Regions from separate parts of the Carnobacterium sp. genome, predicted to be linked through region 1. Evidence: a T-box and tRNA genes for the amino acid it is inferred to sense, from the RefSeq annotation. Region 1 holds a T-box; the other holds one or more tRNA genes.

Region 1 (7,993 bases):
ATTCAAATGAAATTTATCTGGATGGCAACCCTTATATAGAACTAGGAGCAATGAAAATATTTTATGATGGAACAGTAGGGTCTCGAACGGCATTAATGAGCTACCCGTATCCTGGAACTACTAATTATGGCCTACAAGTTCAAACAGATGAAGTTTTTATAGCTCTTATCAAAGCTGCACGTAAAGCTAAACTTCCAGTAGCTATCCATATTTTAGGGGATAGGGCATTTGAGAAAGTAATTGAAGCGTTACGTCAATTTCCACCACTGCCTGGACAACTGGATCGAATGATCCACACACCTTGGTTAAACGCTGAATTATTAAAAAAGGCTAAAAACTTACCTTTGGTTTTTGATTTACAGCCGCAATTTATGAGCAGTGATCTACCATGGGCACTAGATGTCTTAGGCGAAAATCATCCACCTCTTGCCTTTGCGTGGAAGACTATAAAAGATAACGGGTTTCCAATTGCAGGAGGTAGTGACGCCCCAGTTGAAATTCCCAATCCTTTTTATGGTATACATGCAGCTGTTACTAGAACGAAAAGAGATGGAAAAAATAAAAATCGTTATTTTTCGGAAGAAGAGCTTTCAGTATTTGAAGCTTTATCGCTTTACACAACTGGAAGTGCTATTGCAGGTTATAAAAAGAATTCTAGAGGGAAGATAAAACCTGGTTATATCAGTGATTTTACAATTTTAAAGCAAAATCCTTTTTTAATAGAAAAAGATGCTTTGAAAGACCAAGTCGTTTCGAAAACAGTTGTAGGTGGAAACATCGTTTTTTCGACAAACGATTAATGCTCAAGAAATCAATAAAGAAAGAAGATAAATGGAAACGACTGTCTTCTTTTTTCTTCAATACAATTGTGATTAACATCACAATTGTATTGAGTTAATAATTGAAAGATGTTATGATAATGAAGAAAATTAAAGGACAGGGGGCAGGATAATGTGGAAATAACAACTAAAATACACCAAATTCCAAATGCAACAGCTCAAAGGTTACCTATCTATTATCGTTCATTGAAAAAATTGAATGAAACGGGGGTAGAGCGCATAAAATCAAAAGAATTGAGTCAACTGACACAAATTCCTTCAGCAACGATTCGTCGAGATTTTTCTCATTTTGGTGAGTTAGGAAGAAGCGGATACGGTTATGAGGTCGTTTATGTAACCGAAGTATTTCGTGAATTATTAAATGTGAATAATATCATTAACGTAGTACTTATTGGCGTAGGGAATTTAGGGACAGCCATTTTAACCAATAATTTCAAGAAAGAAAAAAACATTACAATCAAGTGTGCTTTTGACATTCAATCGCCTTATTTAGGGAAAGAAATATCAGGTGTACCAATTTTTCCTATGGAACGAATGAAAGAACTCGTTAGGAAACAACAAATTCACACAGCTATTTGTGCTGTACCTAGTGAAGTATCACAAGAAGTAGTAGATGATCTAATTGATGCCGGTATCACTTCTATTTTAAATTTTGCCCCTGGGAGAATAAAAGTACCGGATGCTATTCAAATGAAGTATATTGATTTCTCCAGTGAAATTTTTACAATGGTCTATCAAAACGAAGCGCTATATCCTGGGAATCCACCTGAAAAAATGATTGAGATAAATAAGTTGTCGGATATGTTGGATAACGACAGAATTTAACTATTCGTACGGAAATATTGCTTTAAAAAAAGATTATTCGTATACTATTCTAAGATGAGTCGTAGAATAGGAGTGTTTAATATGGAGATTACTAGAAAAGGTACACCACATAAACTAAGAGGTATTCAAACAAAGGTTGGAGATAAAGCGCCTGAATTTACTATAAAAAACTTAGCGGATGAAACAGTTGGATTAAAAGAATTTTCCGGAAAAGTTGTTTTAATCAGTGTCATTCCAGATATTGATACACGAGTATGTGCTTTGCAAGCAAAAGAATTCAATAAAATCGCCAGTGAATTAGAGGGTGTACAATTGATCACTATTTCGAATAACACTAAAGAAGAGCAAGCTGAATGGTGTGCTGGAAAAGATATTTCAATGGAAATGTTGCATGATAGTGAATTAAGTTTTGGTAACGCGTACGGTTTAGTAATGGAAGATCTTGAACGATTAGCACGCTCAGTATTTGTTGTTAACCCAAGAGGTGAAATCACGTATCAAGAAATCGTTCCTGAAATGTCTAGTGAACCCGACTATGATAAAGCGATCAAAGCAGCTAGATCAGCACGTTAATGAAATCGATAAGGTGTATTGAAAAATAACTTTTTTAATGCTACTATGTAAAAATAAAAGGCAATGAACAAGAGGAGTAATTTTATTTGCTGACTGATAGAGAAAAGAACGAATGCTGGGAGTTCTTAGTCGTGATAAAATGAAGGTAGCTTGGGAGCTGACAAGGTGAACATACAGTAACTTTGTTCGGAGTAACGATCCGTTAAAATTGGAACTAAGAGGTGTACTTTTAAAATTAATAAAGTATGCAATATAGGTGGTACCGCGAGTGAACAGCATTCGTCCTAATAATAATTTATTATTGGGATGGATGCTTTTTTTGTTTTTCAGATTTATTAAGTGATATTGTAAAGGAGAGATAAAATGACAGATGAATTGAAAATGTCTACTAAATATCAGCCAAATGAAGTAGAAGCTGGTCGTTATGAAAAATGGGTAGAAAAAGGACTATTTAAGCCAAGTGGAGATAAGACGAAAGAGGCTTATTCTGTCGTTATTCCTCCTCCAAATGTAACAGGAAAATTGCATTTAGGGCATGCTTGGGATACAACATTACAAGATATTATTGTAAGACAAAAAAGAATGCAAGGCTTTGATACTCTATGGTTGCCAGGTATGGATCATGCAGGAATTGCAACCCAAGCAAAAGTAGAATCTAAATTAGCTGAAGATGGTATTTCACGCTACGATTTAGGACGTGAAAAATTTATTGATACTGTATGGGATTGGAAAGAAGAGTATGCCAGTGTGATTCGTGAACAATGGGCAAAAGTTGGTATTTCAGTTGATTATAGCCGTGAACGTTTTACATTAGATGAAGGATTGTCTGAAGCGGTTCGTAAAGTATTTGTAACGATGTACGATAAAAAACTGATTTACCGTGGAGAATACATCATCAACTGGGATCCAAAAGCTAAAACAGCTTTATCAGATATCGAGGTTATTCACCAAGATGTTGAAGGCGCCTTTTATCATATGAGTTATCCGTTAACAGACGGCAGCGGAGTAGTAGAAATTGCGACAACACGACCTGAGACGATGCTAGGGGACACAGCGATTGCGGTCCATCCAGACGACGAACGTTACCAACAATTAATTGGTAAGACAGTTCTGTTGCCATTAATGAATCGTGAAATTCCAATTGTAGCAGATGATTATGTTGAAATGGATTTTGGTACAGGTGTTGTAAAAATCACTCCTGCTCATGACCCGAATGACTTTGAAGTTGGGAAACGTCACAATTTGCCACAAATCAATGTGATGAATGATGATGGTTCAATGAATGAATTGGCTGGCAAGTATGAATCAATGGATCGTTTTGAAGCTCGTAAAGCTGTGGTAAAAGATTTAGAAACTGAAGGTCGAATGATCAAAATCGAAAAAGTGGTTCACAGTGTTGGTCACTCAGAACGCACTGGAGTTGTAGTGGAACCAAGGTTATCTACGCAATGGTTTGTAAATATGGCACCACTAGCTAAAGAAGCAATCGAAAGCCAAGGAACAGAAGAGAAGGTTAATTTTGTGCCAGAGCGTTTCGAAAATACGTATATGCGTTGGATGGAAAATGTTCACGATTGGGTAATCTCACGTCAATTGTGGTGGGGCCACCGTATTCCTGCTTGGTACCATAAAACAAGCGGTGAGCTGTACGTAGGGATGGAAGCACCTGAAGATAGCGAAAATTGGGTACAAGATCCAGATGTTTTGGATACGTGGTTTAGTTCAGCTTTATGGCCGTTTTCTACAATGGGCTGGCCTGATGAAGAATCTGAAGATTTTAAACGTTATTTCCCTACCAATACATTAGTAACAGGATACGACATTATCTTTTTCTGGGTGAGTCGTATGATGTTCCAAAGTTTAGAATTTACTGGAAAACGACCATTTAATAATGTATTGATCCATGGACTTATCCGTGACACGGATGGCCGTAAAATGAGTAAATCACTAGGCAACGGGATCGATCCAATGGATGTGATTGAAAAATATGGGGCTGATGCATTACGTTGGTTCTTGTCAAACGGTTCTGCTCCAGGGCAAGATGTTCGTTTTAGTTATGACAAAATGGATGCTGCATGGAACTTTATCAATAAAATATGGAATGCTAGTCGCTTTGCATTGATGAATATGGAAAACTTTACTGTCGATCAAATTGATTTAACAGGTGAAAAAACGGTTGCTGATCGTTGGATCTTAACCAAATTAAATGAAACTGTTGAAAAAGTGACTGACTTATTCGAGCGTTTTGAATTTGGTGAAGCGGGACGTCACTTGTATCACTTTATTTGGGATGATTTTTGTGACTGGTACATCGAAATGAGCAAAGAAGTATTATTTGGAGAAGATGAAAAAGCGAAACAAACAACTAGAAGTATTTTAGCTTATGTATTGGATCAAACGTTACGTCTGTTACACCCTATCATGCCTTTTGTTACAGAAGAGATATGGGAAAACATTCCTCACGAAGGAGAATCCTTAGTGGTAGCAGAATACCCAGTTGTTCACCCGGAACTTTCTGATGAAGCAGCAACCAAAGGGATGGATGTACTGATGGAATTGATTCGTTCGGTTCGTAATATTCGTTCTGAGGTAAATACACCGTTATCTAAAAAAATTGAATTATTGATCAAAACGAACGATCAAACAATCGAACGATTCTTGAAGGATAATACTTCTTATATTGAGCGCTTCTGTAACCCTGAAACGTTAACGATCTCAAGTGATGTAGAAGCTCCTGAAACAGCTATGTCAGCTGTAATCACAGGTGCTGAGATTTACTTGCCACTAGCTGGATTGATCAATTTAGAAGAAGAAATCGCTCGTTTAGAAAAAGAATTAGATAAATGGAGCAAAGAAGTGAAACGTGTAGAAGGAAAATTAGCGAATAAAAAATTCGTAGAAAATGCTCCTGATGCAGTAGTTGAAGCTGAAAAAGAAAAACAAGGCGATTACCTTGAAAAACATGCTGCAGTAAATGAACGCATAAAAGTATTGAAAAATCAGCTTTAATCAGTAACCTATTATAAATAAAACGAGTAAAAACTAGGATCTCTCTTAGCTTTTTACTCGTTTTATTGTTCTTTTGAGAAGGAACTATAGTAAAGGATGGAATGAACAGCGATATTTTAATGGTTGAAATGAACGGGGTAGTTTATAATTAACTAGGTATGGAATATAAATAAGTGGAGGTAAGTCATGTTCACTACGTATGAAGAAGCATTGAACTGGATTCATGCAACAAGGACTTTTGGTGAAAAACCAGGATTAAAACGAATGGAATGGATGTTAAGTCAAGTAAATCATCCAGAAAGAAAATTTAAATCGATCCATATAGCAGGTACAAATGGCAAAGGCTCCACGCTGGCTTTCTTAAGGAATATGTTGGAAGCGAATGGACAAATAGTAGGGACGTTTACCTCACCGTATATCGAAATGTTTAACGAACGAGTGAGCGTCAATGGAGATCCATTATCAGATGATGAGATTTTGCGTTTAGCAAATACTGTATATCCTCTTACGGAAGAATTAAAAAAGACGGATCTAGGCGGACCAAGTGAATTTGAAATTATTACAATGATGATGTTGATTTATTTTGGCGAAGGGCATGCAGATGTAGTATTAATTGAAGTGGGGATAGGCGGGTTGTATGATTCAACAAATGTTATCCATCCAGTAGTCTCAGTCATTACGACCATAGGAATGGACCACATGAATTTACTTGGAGAGACATTATCTGAGATTGCTTTGAATAAGGCAGGTATTATTAAGACAGCTGTTCCCGTTGTAACCGGAAAAATTGGAAAAGAAGCTTTAGAAGTAATCGAACAGAAAGCCGCTGATCAAAATAGCCTTATAATGAAATATAATAAAGATTTTTTTGTTACAAAATGGCAGACCCTTCCTACTTGGGGGGAGCAATTCGTATTTGAAGATAATTTTATGCGACTTAGTCCCGTCCAAATAGAAATGTTGGGAAGGCATCAAGTAGAAAATGCAGCAGTAGCAATTGAAGCATTAAGAATTTACAGTCATGAAACAGGTTTAGCTGTGAATCATGAAAAAATACGGAGTGGTCTGAAAAATACTTTTTGGCCTGGGAGAATGGAAAAAATAAACGATCAACCGCTTCTTATTTTAGACGGTGCACATAATGAACATGCAATAAAGACATTAGTTGAAACGATTAAAAAAAACTTTGCTCAACAAGAGGTTTCTATCATTATGGCAGCTATGCGGGATAAAGACATTCAGGGGATGGCAGATCAATTGGAATCTATACCGAATTGCCGTTTGATTCTGACGAGTTTCAACTATCCTAGAGCTGCTGGAATCGATGACTTAAACAAACTGATGCTAAAGAACGGGACAGTAACCGAACATTGGCAAGAAGCATTGGTAGATTCTCTTAATGAAATGGATGAAAATGGAGTAGTGATTGTAACAGGATCTTTGTATTTTATTTCTGAAGTGAGAGAATACGTTAAAGCAGCAAATAAAGAATGAAAATTTAGGAGGGAAATCATGACTAAAATTGAAGCAGTTATTTTTGATATGGATGGCCTAATGTTTGATACAGAAGTACTTTACTATGAAGCGAATCGAACGATTGCCAAAAGGATCGATTTGGCGTATACGTGGGAGTTTCATGAAAAATATATTGGAGTCTCTGATGAAGAATTCCATAAAGAACTTTATTTGACATTTGAAACAGAAGCAGCGGAGACGCTTATCAACGAAGGCGGTCAGGCTTTACTAGAACATGTAGAAGTCAACGGATTGCGTAAGAAAAAAGGGTTGATTGAATTACTGGACTATTTAGAAAGTAAAAATATAAAGAAAATAGTTGCTTCCAGTAGTATCAAATCACTTGTTTCACTATTTTTAGAAAAAGAACAACTCACTCCATATTTTGATGCCATTATTGGTGGAGATGAAGTAACACGAGCAAAACCAAGTCCGGAAATCTATGAAAAGGCATGGTTAAAAACGCAGGTTCCAAAAGAACATACACTTGTTTTAGAGGATTCACTTAATGGGATTCGAGCAAGTTATGATGCAAACATTCCAGTTATAATGATACCGGATCTAATACTGCCAACGAGTGAAGCAAAAGAAAAAACACTCATGATTCTAGATGATTTAAATCAAGTAAAATCCTTTATTGAACAGCAAAATCAATAGGAAAATAAAAATTACCTCCTCCTTTTTCGCGGATAGTATTAATGTGAAGAAGGAGGATTTTTATGACGATAAAGAGTATGAATCTTGTAAAAGAAGTACCCATTCAATCAAGACCTAGAGAAAGACTAGAACATTACGGTGAGAAAGCTCTTGCTAACCATGAATTACTTGCCATCTTGCTTAGAACAGGAACTAAAGGAACCAATGTAATTACACTAGCTTTAGCAATGCTCAATCAATTTGAAGATCTCTATTATTTAAAGACAGCCTCTTGCCAAGAACTAATGACAGTTGCTGGTATCGGGAGAATTAAAGCAATTGAACTAAAAGCAGCAATTGAATTAGGTACTCGTATTTCGCAAGCCTCCCAAATTAAAATTGGTCAAATTACTTCCAGTACGAAAGCAGGAGAAATGTTGCTGCTAGAAATGCGTGGACTGCAACAAGAGCATTTAGTCGTTCTTTATTTAAATACCAAAAATGAAATTATTAAAAAAGAGACTATTTTTATTGGAGGGCTTAACTCTAGTATCGCTCATCCTCGTGAGATTTTTAGAGGAGCAGTTAGGTATTCA
Region 2 (7,993 bases), on a different contig from region 1:
CGTTTTCAGTTTTCTTTTTAGACTTTCCTGAACCAAATAAATCAGACAACGCCATTCTTTTTCTCTCCCTCAGTCCTATATGTCCTTTGATTCTATTGTATCAAAAAACGCTCTTATTGAGTAGTTGAATCCGAATAGAAACTGTCTGATAAGTAGCGGTTTCTACTATAATGGATTCTTATTTGGTGTTCCCGGTTTTCTTGGATATTTTTTTGGTGATTCTTTCTTTTTATCGATTAAAACGATATGTCGTTCCCCAGCTTCACGTGGCAGTTCAAAAACAAACTCTTCACGAAACTTTCCGCCCAATGTAGCAATTGCTTTTTGTCCTTCAGCCATTTCTTCTTTGGTATTACTTGCTTTTAGAGCAATAAAAAGCCCATCTTTTTTAACTAATGGCAAACACAATTCAGATAAAACACTCATACGTGCAACGGCTCTAGCCGTTACAAAATCAAATGATTCACGAAATTGTTTATTTTGACCAAATGTTTCAGCACGGTCATGATAAAAATGAACGCCATCTAATTCTAGTGTTTGCGCTAATAATGTTAGAAATTGAATTCTTTTATTTAATGAATCAACTATAGTGACTTCTAATTGTGGGAAAATGATTTTTAGGGGGATGCTTGGAAACCCGGCACCTGCACCTACATCACATAGGCTTTGGACCCCTTTAGTAAAATCCACATATAGTCCAGCTGTAATCGAATCATAGAAATGTTTTAAATACACTTCTTCTTTTTGGGTAATTGCAGTCAAATTAATTTTTTCGTTCCATTCTTGCAACAGTTTAAGGTATTGATCGAATTGTTCCATTTGCTTCTCAGTAACCACTAATCCCTTATCTTCAAGGGCTTTTTTAAACTCTTCTGGATTCATTAACTCAACTCCTTTTTACTAACGTGAAACACTATTTGTTTCACAAATCCATCGTTTTAACTGTATAACAAATTGACTGGAAGTGCAATGCTTTAAAGCATTTTTTCCGCTATATAAATAGATTAAATTTTATAACATCCGGCTTTAAATGAGAATTAGATAAAATGAATTAAAATTAAATGATAGAAATTGTTGACATTGTCTTGTAAGCTTGTTAGAATATTGGAAATAGTCAGAAAACAATTAATGAAAAAGGAGATGTTCAATATGAAAACTACAGTCGAATCGTTTAGCTCACGTTCTCAATTGAACGTATCTTTAGTCATTATTAACTTATTAATTTAGCCCAGGATTCGAACTATTCATTTAGTTGAGTCCTAGTTTGCGTATCTAGGGCTCAATCATCGAACTGATGAGGCAAGCCTTTATACAAAGGCTTGCCTCTTTTTATTTGGAAAATTCGAAGACTCATAAGTGTTGGATGTCTGTTAAACAAAAATACGGAGGCGATTAAATATGAAGAACTATCTAACAGAAAGAATGTATAAGGCATCATCAGGGATTGCGAATGCTATTTTTGTAACGATTGGGATTGGTTTACTATTAGAAACAATTGGAAATATGACTGGATTAACGATTTTAGTTATTATTGGAACAGCCGTTAAAATGTTGATGGCTCCTGCTATTGGTGCTGGTATCGCCGTTATGTTAGGTGGAAATACACTTACAATTTTTAGTGCTATGGCTGCTGGAGCAATCGGAGCCGGCGCTATTCAAACGACAGCAGATGGAATGATCACTATTGCCACAGGTGAACCAATTGGTTGTCTCATTGCAGCTACCATCGCTACATTTGTTGGTAAACGTATTTCAGGTAAAACACCTTTAGACATGATGGCTATACCGATCACAGCGGTCTTAGCTGGTGGTGTAGCTGGTTACTACTTAAATCTTGTGATAGCTCCATTCTTAAACATGGTTAGTGCTTTTATCTCTGCCTCCGTTGCTGGTTCACCAGTTATTGGCGCAGCCGTGATTTCAGTCGTTGGTGGGCTCGTATTGATGTCTCCTGCTTCTTCAGCCGCTATTGCAATTGCACTAAACCTTGACCCTGTTTCAAGCGCTGCTATGTTGGTAGGAACGACTAGTATGTATATTGGCTTTTCTTTTGTCTCTATGCGTCAAAATAATCTTGGTGGATTTTTAGCACAATTTGTTTGTACACCAAAAGTACAATTGCCGAATATCGTTAAAAATCCGCGGATTTTAATTGGCCCAACTTTGGCTGCAGCAGTAGCCGCTCCCATTTCAACTGTTGCTCTTGGTTTTACAGCACCCAGCGCTTTAGGCGGATTAGGTTTTTGTTCATTGATTGCTCCACTAAACATTTTTGTATCTCAAGGAAGTGGATCATTTGCTGTTTATATCCTGACTGCTTGTTTGGTTCCCATTGCTATTACAGTAGTAGTAAATAAAGTATTAGAAAAAGCTAGTTGGTTGCGTAAAGGAGATATGGCTTTAGTAGTAGAATAATCTGATGGTTACACTATTAGCCTTCACCTCATTTGAATCCTTATGCAAACGAAAAAGAGACATAAATCCTTTTATGGATTTATGTCTCTTTTTTTCATGGTCCCTACTGGGCTCGAACCAGCGACCCCTACCTTGTCGAGGTAGTGCTCTCCCAACTGAGCTAAGAAACCTTTTATTGTTTGCGTTTGCAACATCATTAAGTATACCTTAAACAATTGATTCCGTAAATATAGAATTCTATTTATTTTTAACATTTATATTATTTCCTGGGAAATAATAATCGAAAAGAGCCTTACAATTTAAGCATCAGCTTAATTGTAAGGCTCTTTTCGTAGTAACTATCTATACTTGTACTTTTGCAATTTTCCCTTGTTCTACATAAACCATTAAAATCGAAATATCTGCTGGATTCACACCACTAATACGGCTAGCTTGGGCAATTGTTTCAGGCTGAATTTTAATCAGCTTTTCCTTTGCCTCTGTAGCGATACCATTGATAGCAGCATAATCAATATTTTCCGGTATACGTTTATTTTCCATACGTTTTAATTTATCCACTTTTTGAGAAGCTTTAGCGATGTATCCTTCGTATTTCACTTGAATTTCTACCTGTTCTTCTACGGCTAATGGAAGTTCATAGTCTCGAGGGACGAATGCTAAAAGATCTTGATATGAAACTTCTGGACGACGCAAGAAGTCTTTAGCTAAAATGCCATCTTTTAAAGGTGCTTGATTATTTTCAGTTAAATACGATTGGATTTCAGCAGTTGGTTTCAAACGAATAGAACCTAGACGTTCTATTTCTCCTTCAAATTGAGCTTTTTTCGCTACAAAGGTATCGTAACGTTCTTTTGTTACTAGTCCTATTTGATGACCGATTTCAGTTAATCTAAAATCTGCATTATCATGACGTAACAATAAACGGTATTCTGCACGAGACGTCAATAAACGATAAGGTTCATTCGTACCCTTCGTCACTAAGTCATCAATCATAACGCCGATGTATCCTTCACTACGTTTCATGACAAAAGGTTCTTTTCCTTGCACTTTAAGTGCTGCATTGATACCAGCCATGATTCCTTGACCAGCGGCTTCTTCATAACCGGAAGTTCCGTTCATTTGACCAGCAGTGAACAAGTTTTCAACCACTTTCGTTTCTAAAGAAGGACGTAATTGATGAGGCGTAACCACATCGTATTCAATTGCATATCCGGTACGCATCATTTCTGCGTTTTCCAACCCTTCAATTGAATGTATAATATCTTGTTGAACATCTTCTGGAAGAGACGTTGATAAACCTTGGACATAAACTTCTTCTGTATTGCGTCCTTCAGGTTCTAAAAACAATTGATGTCTTGGTTTGTCACTAAAACGGACAACTTTATCTTCAATTGATGGGCAGTAACGTGCGCCTACTCCTTCAACGATTCCCGTAAACATTGGTGCACGGTGAAGGTTATCTTGAATTTTTTGATGAGTCGATTCATTTGTGTACGTTAACCAACACGATAACTGATCTTTTAAATATGCACTATTTGGTGTTTCATAACTAAAGTGATTCGCTTTTTCGTCACCGGGTTGTTCTTCTGTCACGCTGTAGTCAATAGTTGAAGATTTAACTCTAGGAGGTGTTCCGGTTTTAAAACGATTCAATTCAAAACCATTTTCGAGTAAACTTTCAGAAAGCTTAACAGATGGTTGCGAGTTATTTGGACCAGAAGAATATTTCAGCTCACCAATGATAATTTGACCACGAGAAGATGTACCTGCTGTTAAAATAACCGCCTTAGATCGATAGATTGCACCAGTATTCGTGATGATTCCTTTGCATATACCGTCTTCGATAATCAGTTCGTCAGCAATTCCTTGTCTTAAAACAAGATTTTCTGTTTCTTCAATGGTTTTTTTCATTTCATTTGCATACATAAATTTATCTGCTTGGGCGCGTAAAGCTCTAACAGCAGGCCCTTTCCCGGTGTTCAGCATTCTCATTTGAATATATGTTTTGTCAATATTGCGGCCCATTTCACCGCCAAGAGCATCAATTTCTCGGACTACAACACCTTTGGCTGGTCCTCCAATTGATGGATTACATGGCATAAAAGCAACCATATCTAGATTAATAGTGATTAAAAGCGTTTGACTTCCCATTCTTGCTGCTGCTAATGCGGCTTCTGATCCAGCGTGTCCTGCACCAACAACGATTACGTCAAAATTTCCAGCTTCGTAATGATTCATTTAAACAATCCCTTCTTTCCAATCTTTCTCTTTGTTTATTTATGTCGAATTTATTTTTTGTTTATTCATTGAGTTGAGTTGTGTATCTAAACGTTGTACTTCGCATCCTTTTAGTTGAGCTTCACTTCCCAGACACTGAGTAATTTTCAAGATTTGACGCAATGCGCGGGATGCTCTTGCTTTCAATTCTTGAAAATCGCTGTGTGTCTAAACGGGAAGTTCAGCATCCTTTTAGTTGAGCTTCGCATACCAGACTTTCGGAAAAAACGTAATTCCTACAGGGGTGAAACATCCCTTACAGAATTCCTTGTTTTTCTATCAAGTCTAAGCGGTATGCTACACATCCTATCTATTTTCCTAGGCAGAATTGGCTGAATAGTTGGGTCAGCAGTTCGTCTTGAACGCTGTCTCCTGTAATTTCGCCCAATAGATCCCAACAGCGTGTCATATCTATTTGAATAAGATCAACTGGCATACCAGCTTCTACTCCATTAATGACTTCATCTAACGCCTCTTCTGCATCGTTTAATAGTGCAATATGGCGCACATTAGATACGTAAGTAGCATCACGTTCACCAGTTTGTCCAGTGAAAAAGAGATCAGCTATTTTCTTTTCTAAAACATCTACACCTGATTTAGATAAAATAGAGGTCTTCACAATGCTCTCTTGATCTACTAGCGTTTCGAGTTCCGTTAAATCTAATTTATTTGGCAAATCCATTTTATTCAAAATAATAATACGGTGGTGTTGGCTTGTTGCTTCAATTAATGCTTTATCTTCTATTGTTAAAGATTCGCTTTGGTTAAAGACTAACAATACTAAATCTGCATCGCTTAGGGCTTGACGACTACGTTCCACGCCAATACGTTCAATAATATCTTCTGTTTCACGGATACCTGCTGTATCTACCAGTTTTAATGGCACACCTTTAACACTGATGTATTCTTCAATGACATCTCGTGTGGTACCAGCGATATCTGTAACAATGGCTTTTTCTTCATCCAACAAGTAATTTAATAAGCTTGATTTCCCAACATTTGGTCGTCCAATAATTGCTGTTGCAAGACCTTCTCTTAAAATTTTCCCTTGACTAGCCGTTTCTAGCAACTGTTGAATTGAAGCTTTAACTAATTTAGCTTTTTCAATCAACAATTTCGAAGTCATTTCTTCAACGTCATCGTATTCAGGATAATCAATGTTCACTTCTACTTGAGCTAATGTATCTAGTATGTCTAAACGCAAATTACGAATTAAATTAGACAAGTTTCCATCTAATTGCTTTAATGCAACATGCATAGCTCTGTCTGTTTTAGCCCGTATCAAATCCATTACTGCTTCTGCTTGAGACAAGTCGATTCGTCCGTTCAAGAAAGCCCGTTTTGTAAATTCACCGGGTTCAGCTAAGCGAGCGCCATTTTGTAAAACACATTGCAAAACTTGATTGACAGAAGTAATCCCCCCATGACAATTGATTTCAACGACATCTTCTCGAGTAAAGGTTTTGGGTTCACGCATAACAGATACCATTACTTCATCTATCGTTTCATTCGTTTTTGGATTTTCAATGTGGCCATAGTGAATAGTATGACTCTTTTGCTCAGCAAGTACTTTTGAACCAGATTTATATACGCGATCTGCAATTTCAATAGCTTGTTCCCCACTCAGCCTTACTATCCCTATTGCCCCTTCACCAGGAGGCGTCGAAATAGCTGCAATTGTTTCAAATTCTAATGTCACGCTCTCTCACTCCTTCTATTTTTTTGCACGAAAAAAGTGCCCACTCCACCCTTTTGTTTTTTACAAAAGGAATGGAAAGCACTTTGACTACTTTTATCATTCAGATAAGTTATTTAATTTTCAGTATATTTAATGTTAATTTGTTGTTCCGTTAAGACTATACAAGTTCTCTAACTATTTGTCAATAACTTCAGTTGACTTTATTCATGATTTACTTTGATGATTTAACACTGATTTGTACTTCTTCGTACTCTGCTTCATTGTAGCTATCTAACAATCCCTTTTCCATAATCGTTGCTTTAGAAACTACTTTTTGAATCAATCTACTATTAATAGAATCTTCAAAAGGGAAAACGTCTAATGCAATCGTCTCTTTATCGATCCAGCTTGGCTGCATATTCGTTTCATTTAACCCAAGATCTTCAGATAATGAAAGTCCTTTTTTAAAAAAGGGGTGAATCGATTCTTCAGTGGCTCCAGGTTCGTTGACACATGCATAGACAGAAAGAGTATCTCCTAATGCCAGTAAAGCGTAATGGAAATCAAAAATACGTTTATCAAAATGATCCAATGCAGCAATGATTCGATTTTTCCGTTCTTCTTCTTGTTTGAGAAATGCCTGTGATTCTTCAGAAGAATCTTTTAAAAAGAACTGAGTGTAATGTCCGCTGCAAAGTAATGCTGCATAAGCATCAACTTTTTCAACTTCATCGATGCCATAAGTATAAAAAATAATCTTCGGTGCTTTCGGAAAGTCAAAAAGTGAATAAGGAACTTGCTTTTTATCGTTCCAAAAAGGGCTTTTATCAAGATATTCCCATCCATAGTCATGCATGCGAATGGCATAATCTACTGATTTTCTTAACTCTTCACCTTGAAATAAGGTTGTTTTCCATTGAGCTATAACGTCTCCAGCGAATTGAGCATGGTTCTTTTGTTCAATCATAACAAAATCATTTTCCCGTTCTCTAATAATCATAATGATGCACCCTTTCGACTTGTTTCAGTTAGCCATCAGCTAGAATCTTCATTCTTTTTGACGACTGTTTCACTTTTCATTATACCATTAATTTTAAATTCCTCTTATTTATAGATCACTTCAAATTCTTCACATACGACAAGAATATTGTCATGAAAGACTAATCCGCTTTGTTTATAAGCTTTTTCAAAAAAGGCTTCGTGGACTTCTCTCCAGTACCGTAGTGAACGATCTCCCTCGCCTTCTTTAAATGCATGTTCTTCGGATACTTCTAAAAAAGGGACCACAGACACTTTGATCGTCTTTGTGATGCAGACTGCCTCTTCATTAGCATCAAGTATGATGTTTAACTCTCCTACTTGGGGTAATGCCTCGTTTTCTATCGCATATTCTTCATAGGCAGAAGCCGTAGCAGTTTTTACTTGTTCAATGGTTAAACGTGCTAATTCATCTGGTACTGCACCGTAACTCCAAGCTTGATAAGTTTTGTTCTGATATTCTGGGTATAGTGAAACGAAATTCTGCCACATTTGTTGTGCTTTCATAATATGTACTCCTTTCTTATACAATAAATTTAACAGTCAATAAAATTAGTTGATGCAATGGATAGTAAAGATAACCAA

What was found. The T-box of region 1 lies ahead of ABS911_RS11560 (valine--tRNA ligase). A T-box ahead of a tRNA ligase gene usually reads a tRNA of that ligase, here a tRNA-Val.
Region 2: it has a tRNA-Val gene. The T-box ahead of ABS911_RS11560 (valine--tRNA ligase) is inferred to sense a tRNA for this amino acid. The anticodon was not compared.

What each region holds. Positions count from the first base shown of each region.
Region 1 is NZ_JBEMBC010000068.1:330-8,322, reverse strand. Features, by position in the region: gene ABS911_RS11575 (amidohydrolase) at 1-800, shown strand, start outside; gene ABS911_RS11570 (redox-sensing transcriptional repressor Rex) at 954-1,664, shown strand; gene tpx (thiol peroxidase) at 1,746-2,237, shown strand; T-box leader at 2,292-2,527, shown strand; gene ABS911_RS11560 (valine--tRNA ligase) at 2,601-5,246, shown strand; gene ABS911_RS11555 (bifunctional folylpolyglutamate synthase/dihydrofolate synthase) at 5,433-6,740, shown strand; gene ABS911_RS11550 (HAD family hydrolase) at 6,759-7,418, shown strand; gene radC (RadC family protein) at 7,481-7,993, shown strand, end outside.
Region 2 is NZ_JBEMBC010000027.1:11,191-19,183, reverse strand. Features, by position in the region: gene noc (nucleoid occlusion protein) at 1-55, opposite strand, end outside; gene rsmG (16S rRNA (guanine(527)-N(7))-methyltransferase RsmG) at 166-882, opposite strand; gene ABS911_RS07260 (PTS sugar transporter subunit IIC) at 1,399-2,415, shown strand; tRNA gene ABS911_RS07255 (tRNA-Val) at 2,513-2,585, opposite strand; gene mnmG (tRNA uridine-5-carboxymethylaminomethyl(34) synthesis enzyme MnmG) at 2,758-4,653, opposite strand; gene mnmE (tRNA uridine-5-carboxymethylaminomethyl(34) synthesis GTPase MnmE) at 5,003-6,391, opposite strand; gene ABS911_RS07240 (DUF3891 family protein) at 6,603-7,370, opposite strand; gene ABS911_RS07235 (ASCH domain-containing protein) at 7,475-7,915, opposite strand; gene ABS911_RS07230 (TraX family protein) at 7,932-7,993, opposite strand, start outside.